DNA from 2 places in the Bacillus sp. YC2 genome. Region 2 is predicted to be linked to the other one. Evidence: riboswitches for the same ligand, from Rfam matches in the RefSeq annotation. Region 2 holds a riboswitch; the other holds the start of a gene.
The links. A riboswitch is a leader RNA that binds a small molecule or an ion and turns the genes downstream of it on or off. The one in region 2 is predicted to bind S-adenosylmethionine.
Positions count from the first base shown of each region.

Region 1: another riboswitch for S-adenosylmethionine. It lies ahead of KY305_RS06680 (methionine biosynthesis PLP-dependent protein); the one in region 2 lies ahead of metN (methionine ABC transporter ATP-binding protein MetN).

Region 1 covers NZ_JAHXDO010000003.1:1,689-6,723, forward strand. Annotated here, with positions in the region: partial or broken gene KY305_RS20240 (peptidoglycan-binding protein) at 1-441, opposite strand, end outside; tRNA gene KY305_RS06670 (tRNA-Val) at 600-672, opposite strand; gene metC (cystathionine beta-lyase) at 804-1,976, opposite strand; gene KY305_RS06680 (methionine biosynthesis PLP-dependent protein) at 1,969-3,090, opposite strand; SAM riboswitch class I at 3,160-3,285, opposite strand; gene KY305_RS06685 (esterase family protein) at 3,464-4,186, shown strand; gene KY305_RS06690 (YjcG family protein) at 4,220-4,735, shown strand; gene KY305_RS06695 (GNAT family N-acetyltransferase) at 4,741-5,035, shown strand, end outside.
Region 2 covers NZ_JAHXDO010000001.1:170,350-175,384, reverse strand. Annotated here, with positions in the region: gene KY305_RS00885 (arsenate reductase family protein) at 1-243, shown strand, start outside; gene gcvH (glycine cleavage system protein GcvH) at 305-688, shown strand; gene KY305_RS00875 (YusG family protein) at 743-979, shown strand; gene KY305_RS00870 (toprim domain-containing protein) at 1,048-1,407, shown strand; gene KY305_RS00865 (thioredoxin family protein) at 1,420-1,740, shown strand; gene KY305_RS00860 (SCP2 sterol-binding domain-containing protein) at 1,836-2,186, shown strand; SAM riboswitch class I at 2,300-2,406, shown strand; gene metN (methionine ABC transporter ATP-binding protein MetN) at 2,512-3,537, shown strand; gene KY305_RS00850 (methionine ABC transporter permease) at 3,530-4,198, shown strand; gene metQ (methionine ABC transporter substrate-binding lipoprotein MetQ) at 4,212-5,030, shown strand.

The DNA of each region.
Region 1 (5,035 bases), on a different contig from region 2:
GCCATCAGAAGTTAGTCCGTTCATCAGCTGAAACCGTCTTACTGCATCAGCTGTTTTCCGCCCATAATAGCTATCGATTCCGAAGTTCTTTGCTCTCTTATCGAGGTAGTAATAAAGAGCCGCCAGCGCCGTCTGAATCTGTTTAACGGTCTCCCCTCGGGTCAACGGGCTTGCCACTTTAAAAATACCCGTAGGCAGGCTGAATTTTGATTTTTGAGTTGTTTTAGGCTTTGACGATGTTACTTTCTTCTTGCCGCCGCTTTTCAGCTCATTATCACTCTTAATGTAGGAGACGTTCACATATCCGTGGAATGTTTGGCCTTTTGAATTGGTGTACTCAACATAGCCCCATCCGTTGACAGTTGAGCCAAGCTGATATTTTACAATCGTGCCATTCGGCACGGTCAGCACCATTGAAGAACTGGCGCTTCGTTCAGTACGCGAACACCAATATATTTTCCATAGCGAGAAAGGTAAGCCCTATTATTACACAACCCCCACCGCAAAATGGTCCAAGTTCGCCAACAACTCGCGAATTTGATAAACAGGCTTTATTAAAGGAAAAGTAAAAAACCCTTGCGTAGCAAGGGTTTCGGCTATGATTCCGACTGGGCTCGAACCAGCGACCTCTACCCTGTCAAGGTAGCGCTCTCCCAGCTGAGCTACGGAATCATGATATGTATGTGTTACTGGGTATGTTGTTGTCTCTCTGACATTTATAATTATATAACCTGCTTCCCCATTCGTCAACACTTTTTTATAAAAAATAAAAAAGGCGCTGCGCGCAAAGCGCAGCGCTCTGATTACCGCACACCGGCGGGGGCAATTTGTTTCAGCGCCTGTTCGAAGTCGCGCTCTAAGTCTTCGGCGTTTTCGACTCCGACGCTCAGGCGCAGCAGGCCGTCTGTGATGCCGCGTTTTTCTCTTTCTGTTTTCGGCATGGCGGCATGCGACATTGTCGCCGGGTATGAGAGGATGGATTCGACGGCGCCCAGGCTGACGGCGAATACCGGGAGCGATACGTTCTCCACCAGCTTTTTGACGGCTTCCTTGCTTTCCAGCTCAAAGGATAGAACGGCGCCTGATCCGCTTGCTTGGCGTTTATGTGTTTCAGCCCCCGGGTGGCTGGCCAGCCCTGGATAGTAAACGTTTTTGACAGCAGGGTGCCGGTGAAAATATGCAGCCAGCCGCTCAGCGGTCCGGCTCGCTTTTTCCAATCTGACCTGCAATGTTTTCAAGCCTCTCAGCACAAGCCAGCAGTCCTGTACGCCGAGCACCGCGCCAAACGAGTTTTGCAGCTTATAAAGCTGATTGCCGAGCTCTTCATCTTTTACAGCGGCGAGGCCTGACAATACGTCGCTGTGCCCGCTTAAAAATTTCGTTGCGCTGTGAAGCACGATATCTACGCCAAGATCAAGCGGGCGTTGTAAAGCCGGGGTCATGAACGTGTTATCCAGGTATGTCAGACAGCCGTGATCTTTGGCCAGTTTGACGACTGCCTCGATATCCGTGATGCCGAGCGTCGGGTTTGAAGGAGTTTCCATATAGATGGCTTTTGTATTCGGCCTGATGCCGCGGGCGACCGCTTCCGTGTCCGTCATATCGACAAAGGTGTGCTCGATCCCGAAACGGGACAATACCTCAGTCACCATGCGGAAGGTTCCGCCGTATACATCCTCTGTGACGAGAACGTGGTCGCCTTGGGACAAAAGTAAAAATGCCGTAGAAATCGCAGCCATTCCCGAGCTGAAAGCAAAACCTCTCGTTCCGCCTTCAAGATTCGCAATTGTCTCTTCAAGGGCCGTTCTGGTCGGTGTGCCGGAGCGGCTGTAATCATATGCCCCGAATTCTTCAAATGAAGACTGATGGAATGTAGAGGCGTGCTGGATCGGCACGCTGACGGCTCCCGTGGCCCCGTCTGTTTTAAATGAATTGTGCACGAGTTGGGTTTCAAGCGTCCAATTTTGATTACTCATATGACACAGCCCCCTCTTTCACTTGGCGTAGCGCCTGCTTCAAGTCCTGCTTTAAATCCTCTGCGTGTTCAATCCCGACTGAAAAGCGCAGCAGGCGATTGCAGACGCCGTTTGCGATACGGATGTCTTCCGGAATGTCCATGTGCGTCTGCGTCGCGGGGTATGTAATAAAGCTTTCCACCCCGCCGAGACTTTCTGCGAAACAGATCGTTTTCAGCGCCTTTAAAAACGGATTGACCCATTCCTCTTTTTGCAGCCTGAAAGACAGCATTCCGCCTTTTCCGGGATATAACACGTCGGCGATTTCTTCTTCCTGTTCTAAAAATACCGCAAGCTCACGGGCGTTTTCTTCATGACAGCGCATTCTGAGACCGAGTGTTTTCATCCCTCTCATTAAAAGCCACGAATCAAACGGCGGGAGGACGGCGCCGATGGCATTTTGATGATTAAACATGATCTCGCCAAGCTCCTCATCCTTAACGACAACAAGACCAGCAAGCAAGTCATTGTGCCCCCCTAAATATTTTGTGGCGCTGTGAATGACGATGTCGGCGCCAAGTTCGATCGGGCGCTGAAGAACGGGGGTATAAAAAGTATTATCTACGATCAGCAGCAAGCCCGCCTCTTTCGTAATCTGGGCGATTTTTTCGATATCTGTCTCCTGCATGAGCGGGTTTGTCGGCGTTTCAACAAATACCGCTTTCGTGTTGTCCGTCAGTTTTGAGCGTAAACAGTCTTCATCGCTGAAATCATCATAAATGAAGCTTACACCGTACTTCCTCCACTCATTTTCAAACAAACGGTATGTGCCTCCGTATAAATCTGAAGAAACGATCAGTTCATCCCCGCTTTTGAATAAAGCCATGATGGTTTGAATGGCTGCCATTCCCGAGCTGAAGGCAAAACCTCTCGCCCCGTTTTCTAAATTGGCAATGGCGTCTTCCACGAGCTGGCGTGTCGGGTTTTTTGTGCGTACATAATCAAAGCCGGTAGACTCTCCTATACCTCTGTGGCGGAAAGCGGTGGACAGATAAATCGGCGGACTGACAGTTCCCGTTGCTTCTTCACTTCTATTTCCAATTTGGGCTAATTTTGTTTCAACATGCTGCGTCATAAGTAAGCACCATCCTTTTTTCAAAATAAAAAAGCTCCTTCTTCATAAGAAGAAGGAGCTTTTCTCTTCCTCTTATCTTCCAAGCATGTGAATCGCTTGCTGGATTTAGCACCTTGGCACTTTGCCTTCTGACGGCAAAGCAAACCGGTTGCTGAGGTTTCAAAGGGCCAGTCCCTCCACCTCTCGTGATAAGAATATTGTTTTGTATTTTCTGATTGTTCTATATTAACTCACTGTTAAATGAATTTCAACAACTTTTTATTCATTCCAAACTCTCGCAAGAAGTACATCTGAAGAAAGAAATTTCTAATAATTCATGGTACAATAGGAAAAAAACACAATCAAGACTAGAGACGCCCTGGAGGAATGCAATGTGGCACCGAAAACCGGAGTAATCCATGAGAAAAAACTTTTTTCACATGAGCTTGAAGAGGAAATGACCGTTTTGGTCTACCTGCCGCATACTTACTCCCCACTGTACAAATACCATACGATCATCGCTCAAGACGGCCATGATTACTTCAGATTGGGGAGAATCGGCCGGCAGGCGGAAGAGCTCATGTCCAAAGGGGAGATTGACCGCTGCATCATTATCGGTGTTCCCTATAAAAATGTTCAGGAGCGAAGAAACACGTACCATCCTGAAGGCTCCAAGTTTGCCTCCTATAAACGGTTTATCGCAAATGAACTTGTCCCTTTTATCGACGAAGAGTACCCAACTTATCAAGTCGGCTTCGGCCGCACAATGATCGGGGATTCTCTCGGGGCAACCGTTTCGCTTTTGACGGCGATTGATTATCCGAACATGTTTGGAAACGTCATCATGCAGTCTCCGTATGTCGACAAGCATGTAATTGATGCCGTCAGAGAGTCGGAGGATATAAAGCAGATCTCCGTTTACCACCAAATCGGAGTAAAAGAAACAGACGTCCATACAACGGACGGCAAGATTGTTGATTTTACTGCGCCGAACGAAGAGCTCAAACGGCTGCTGGAAACGAAACAGTCTGAATACCATTATGAAACCTTTGACGGGGATCATAAATGGACTTACTGGCAGCCGCTCATCACACCGGCGCTGAAAAAAATGCTGTAATCACTTTTACATTCATTCAAGGAGGGAACTTTCATGAAATACGGTATCGTTTTATTTCCATCAAAAAACTTGCAGGATCTCGCAAATTCGTACCGGAAACGCTATGACCCGAGCTACGCGCTGATTCCGCCGCATCTGACGCTGAGAGAACCGTTTGAATCCGCTGAACAGGAAATTGAGCAAGTCGTATCACAGCTGAGACAGATTGCAAAGGAGTCACATCCGCTCGTTTTAAAAATCACCAAATACAGCTCGTTTTCTCCCGTCAATAATGTCATCTACATGAAAGCGGAGCCAACGGATGAATTAAAAGCGCTGAGTGAGAAATGCTACTCAGGGGCATTAACCGGCAAGCCGGAATACAGCTTTGTTCCGCATGTGACAGTCGGCCAGAAGCTTTCGTCAGATGAACATTCTGACGTATTGGGCCAGCTGAAAATGCTGGAGCTTTCCCACGAGGAAATCATTGACCGTTTCCATCTGCTCTATCAATTGGATAACGGCTCATGGACAGTATATGAAACATTTTTATTAGGCGGAGGAGAATAACTGTTTTGGAAGCCATCATCGCTCATACTGAAAAACAAATAAACGACGCTTTTTTCATCAGAAAAGAGGTCTTTGTTAAAGAACAGCAAGTACCGGAAGAAGAAGAAATCGATCATTTAGAAGACGAATCAGAACATATCGTCATTTACGATGGAAGCCAGCCCGTCGGAGCCGGCAGGTGGCGCTTGAAAGACAGCTATGCCAAATTAGAACGCATCTGCGTAATGAAGAGCCACCGCTCTCTCGGTGTCGGCGCAATCATTATGCAGGCGCTTGAAAAAGCCGCAGCCGCGCGCGGCG
Region 2 (5,035 bases):
ACGAAAGAAGAAATCAAAGACCTTTATGAAAAAAGCGGTCTTGAGCTGAAAAAGTTTTTCAACACGAGCGGAATGAAATATCGTGAGCTGAACTTAAAGGAAAAGCTGTACCACATGTCAGAGGATGAACAGCTTGAACTTCTGGCTTCCGACGGAATGCTTCTTAAGCGTCCGATTACGTCAGACGGCACAAAAGTCACAGTCGGCTTTAAAGAAGACCAATTCGAAAAATATTGGATTTAATGTCAGTAACAAAGAATTATGGTATCTTCTTATTATAAGCATAAAAAATGGAGGGATTTAGATGAGCACACCGAAAGATTTACGTTATTCAGAAGAACACGAATGGGTAAAAGTTGAAGGCGAAAAAGTCCGCATCGGAATTACGCATTTCGCGCAATCTGAACTTGGCGATATCGTTTTTGTCGAGCTTCCTGAAGTCGGCGCTGAAATTAAAGCGGACGAGCCGTTCGGCAGCGTTGAATCCGTAAAAACGGTATCTGAGCTGTATGCGCCGATCAACGGAACGGTGACGGAAGTGAACGAAGGCCTTGATGACAGCCCGGAATTCGTGAACGAGTCTCCATACGAAAAAGCGTGGATGATCGTCGTTGAACCGGCTGATGCAAAAGAAATCGAAAACCTCATGACTGCCGAACAATACGAAGAAATGACGCAGGAAGACTAATCGGATAGCAAAAGAACCATTTGGACACTCTATCTGTAACGGGAGGTGTCCAAAATGGCTTTTGATAAACAAAAGGTTGATGTAACAGAGCACGTAACGGGCCGCTTACAAAACGGCCAGTTTTCTTTGTTTCATGAAAATGAAGCCATCGGCCAAATGACAGGCATGAACCAATATGAGCTCAAACCGGGCTTTTCATTTGAAAATCAAAAATTTTATAAAACAGCCGATGTTGTATCCGAGAAGGATCCGAAATACGTGGATTGCGACTATGAAAGCGGCTGGTGTTAACAGTTGGCGGTGAATTTCACTGCCTTCTTTTTCAATCCGAGGCTAAAAAAACCGGCAGGTGATGCGCAATGAATATCGGCGATGAAGAGAAAGTCTTAATCGTAGAAGGAAAATCAGATAAAATCAAAGTCAGGGAAGTGCTCAGTGAACCTCTGGACATTGTCTGTACAAACGGAACGATCGGCCAAACGGAATTGGAGGATTTAGCGGACCGTTTGTTTGACAAAGATGTTTATATCTTAGTTGACGCAGACGATTCGGGAGAAAAATTAAGAAAGCAGCTGAAACGGGAGCTTCCCGAAGCCCGCCATATCTGCATTGACAGAACGTACAAGGAGGTTGAGGCGTCTCCAAGCCACCATCTTGCATCGGTGCTCCTCGGCGCCGGCCTGAATGTGGACCCCGTATTTTTAAAAAGAAAGACCTGAGGTGGTAATCAAATGAAAGAACTCCAAGAAAATGAACTTGAATCAATTGAAGATGATGTGTATCTCCTGTACTTGTACACCCCATTTTGCGGCACGTGCCAGCTGGCTTCCAAAATGCTTTCTGTCGCGGAGGAAATGCTGCCCGGCGTCGCCTTCTATAAAAACAACGTGAATTATTCCCCCGTCTTCGCTAAAGCCTATCAGATTGAGAGTGTCCCGTGCTTTTTGCTGTTTAAAGACGGAAAGCTTGTTGAGAAAGGATATGCATTCCGCTCCGTTTCCTATTTATACGAGCTGATTAAACAAAAAACATCTCAAACGTCTCCTATGTGACATTTTTTATAGGAAAATGTCGTCCGTTTTATAAAGGGTTCTCCCCGTTAAAAGAGAACTTTGTATGTATGGCCAATAAACGGGAGGTTATACGAGTGGAGAAAATAGAAGTTTTAGAGAATGACGGACAGCATCTGTTTTTGAAACCCCTATTACATACCTCAACGCTGCTGATTACGTTCCAAGGTGAAACAGAAGCTTTAACGGTCTCAATAAACGGGCAGGGAGAAATGAGAAAAACCGCTGTTTCAGCAGAAGAGTCTAACTTGACCTTTTACGGAAACCAAACAGAAATCATTCATTTGCTGCACGGCAACATTTCCCTGCAAAAGCTCATTCAAAGCGGAAGATTGAAAGTAAAAGGATCATTCAGAGCCCTGTTGAAACTGGAAGCCATTCTGTGGCTGACAAACGGATTTTTTCAAACAATCAGCAAAAGGCCTTAAAACCTGCCAATCTACTATGTGAAAATAACTACCATTATTTATTTTATTGACTTTTTATCATTCGCCATGCTATCCTACATTAAGAATTTCCGGACGAAAAGACGATATGTTTTCTCTTATCAAGAGAGGTGGAGGGAAGTGCCCTATGAAGCCCGGCAACCGTCAACTATGTTGAAATGGTGCCAATTCACTCGAAGCGATCTGCTTTGGAAGATGAGAGAAAGGCCTTTTTCAATAAGCCTTTCTGCTCAATTGTGCAGAAAGGCTTTTCTTTTGCGGAGAATTCCGGAAGATTTCTTAGAATAGTGTAAGGCAGGTGATTGCTTTGATCCATCTTCAAAATGTTTCAAAAATTTACAAAGCGAAACATGGGGATGTCAATGCTGTCCAAGATGTCAACCTCGATATCAAAAAGGGCGAAATTTTTGGAATTATAGGATATAGCGGAGCTGGTAAAAGTTCCTTAATCCGTCTTCTGAACGGTCTTGAAAAACCGACTTCAGGAACCGTGGAAGTCGCGGGGACGGAATTAAATAAAGTAAGCAGCCGCGGTTTAAGAAAAGCGCGCCAGGAAATCAGCATGATTTTTCAGCACTTTAATCTTCTTTGGTCGCGCACCGTTCGGGATAATATTATGTTTCCGCTGGAAATTGCCGGCGTGAAAAAAAGAGAACGGATTCGCCGTGCTGATGAACTGATTAAACTGGTCGGATTAGAAGGAAAGGAAAAATCGTATCCTTCCCAGCTGAGCGGCGGTCAAAAGCAGCGTGTCGGAATCGCGAGAGCGCTCGCCAATAATCCGAAGGTCCTTCTTTGTGACGAAGCGACGTCAGCGCTTGACCCGCAGACGACAGATTCAATTTTAGATCTTTTATCCGATATAAATGAAAGACTCGGTTTGACGATTGTGCTTATTACCCATGAAATGCACGTCATCCGTAAAATCTGCAACAGAGTCGCCGTCATGGAAAACGGAAAAGTCGTCGAAGAAGGCGAAGTGCTTCAAGTCTTCAGAAATCCGCGTGAACAGATGACAAAGCGTTTCGTTCAGCAGGTCACCGAGCCTGAGGAAACGAAAGAAACCATTCAGCATCTGCTTCAGGAAACGGCGACAGGAAAAACGATTCAGCTTTCGTTTGTCGGGCAGGCTGCAGAACAGCCTCTCATCACTGAGATGATCAGAAACTTCGATGTGGATGTCAACATTCTGCAAGGTAAGATTTCACAGACGAAGGACGGGGCGTACGGTTCTTTATTCATCCACATTGACGGACAGGAAAAAGAAGTAGAAAATGTGATCCGGTTCATTAAAGACAAACAGGTAGAAGCAGAGGTGATCACAAATGTTTGAAAAATGGTTTCCGAACGTTGATGTAAGTGAACTGTGGACCGCAACTTATGAAACCCTCTATATGACGATTATCGCTTTACTCTTTTCTTTCGTCATCGGGGCTGTCCTCGGCCTTCTGCTCTTTTTAACAGGCAAGGGAAGCTTATGGCAGAATAAAGCGATTAACAGTGTGATTGCGGCAGTGGTTAACGTATTCCGGTCTATTCCGTTTCTTATTTTAATTATTCTGCTCCTCGGTTTTACTAAGTTTTTGGTCGGATCGATTTTAGGTCCGAATGCGGCTTTGCCCGCTTTGATTATCGGCTCTGCGCCGTTTTATGCCCGCCTTGCGGAAATCGCGCTCCGGGAAGTTGATAAAGGTGTCATCGAAGCTGCCAGATCAATGGGAGCGAAGACATCGACGATCATTTTTAAAGTATTGATTCCTGAATCAATGCCTGCGTTAATCTCAGGCATCACCGTTACAGCCATCGCCCTGATCGGTTCGACCGCTATTGCCGGAGCCATCGGTTCAGGCGGACTCGGAAACCTTGCATATGTCGAAGGGTACCAGTCAAATAATACGGATGTAACGTTTGTGGCAACGGTATTTATTCTCATCATCGTCTTTATCATTCAGATTATCGGTGATGTCATCACAAATATAATAGACAAAAGATAAGGGAGGATTTACATTGAAAAAGATTGTGTTAAGTGCGTTGCTGCTTGTTTTTGCAGGAGTTTTGGCTGCCTGCGGATCGAGTGCGGGCTCAAATAAAAAGGAAATTGTTGTTGCCGCGACAAAAACACCGCATGCTGAAATTTTAAAAGAAGCGGAGCCGTTATTGAAGAAAAAAGGCTATACATTAAAAGTCAAAGTGCTGAACGATTACAAAATGTACAACAAAGCATTAGCTGATAAAGAAGTGGATGCAAACTACTTCCAGCATGTTCCTTACCTTGAGCAGGAAATGAAAGAAAATAAAGATTACAAACTCGTTAACGCCGGCGCAGTTCATCTTGAGCCGTTCGGTATTTACACGAAAAAATATAAATCATTGAAAGACCTGCCAAACGGCGCGACAATCATCCTGACAAATAACGTCGCTGAACAAGGCCGTATGCTGGCAATGCTTCAAAAAGCCGGACTGATCACATTAGATCCGAAAGTAAAAACAGTTGACGCAACAACGAAAAACATCACAAAAAATCCGAAAAACCTGACGTTCAAAAAAATCGCGCCGGAATTAACGGCAAAAGCATATAACGAAGAAGAAGGCGACGCGGTCTTCATCAACGTCAACTATGCGATCCAAAACAAATTAAACCCGTTAAAAGACGCGATTGAAGTAGAATCAACGAAAAACAACCCATACGCAAACATTATCGCCGTGCGCAAAGGTGAAGAAGATTCAGCAAAAATCAAAGCGCTTATGGAAGTTCTTCACTCTAAAAAAATTAAAGACTTCATTGAGAAAAAATACGACGGAGCCGTGCTCCCCGTATCTGAATAAAGACG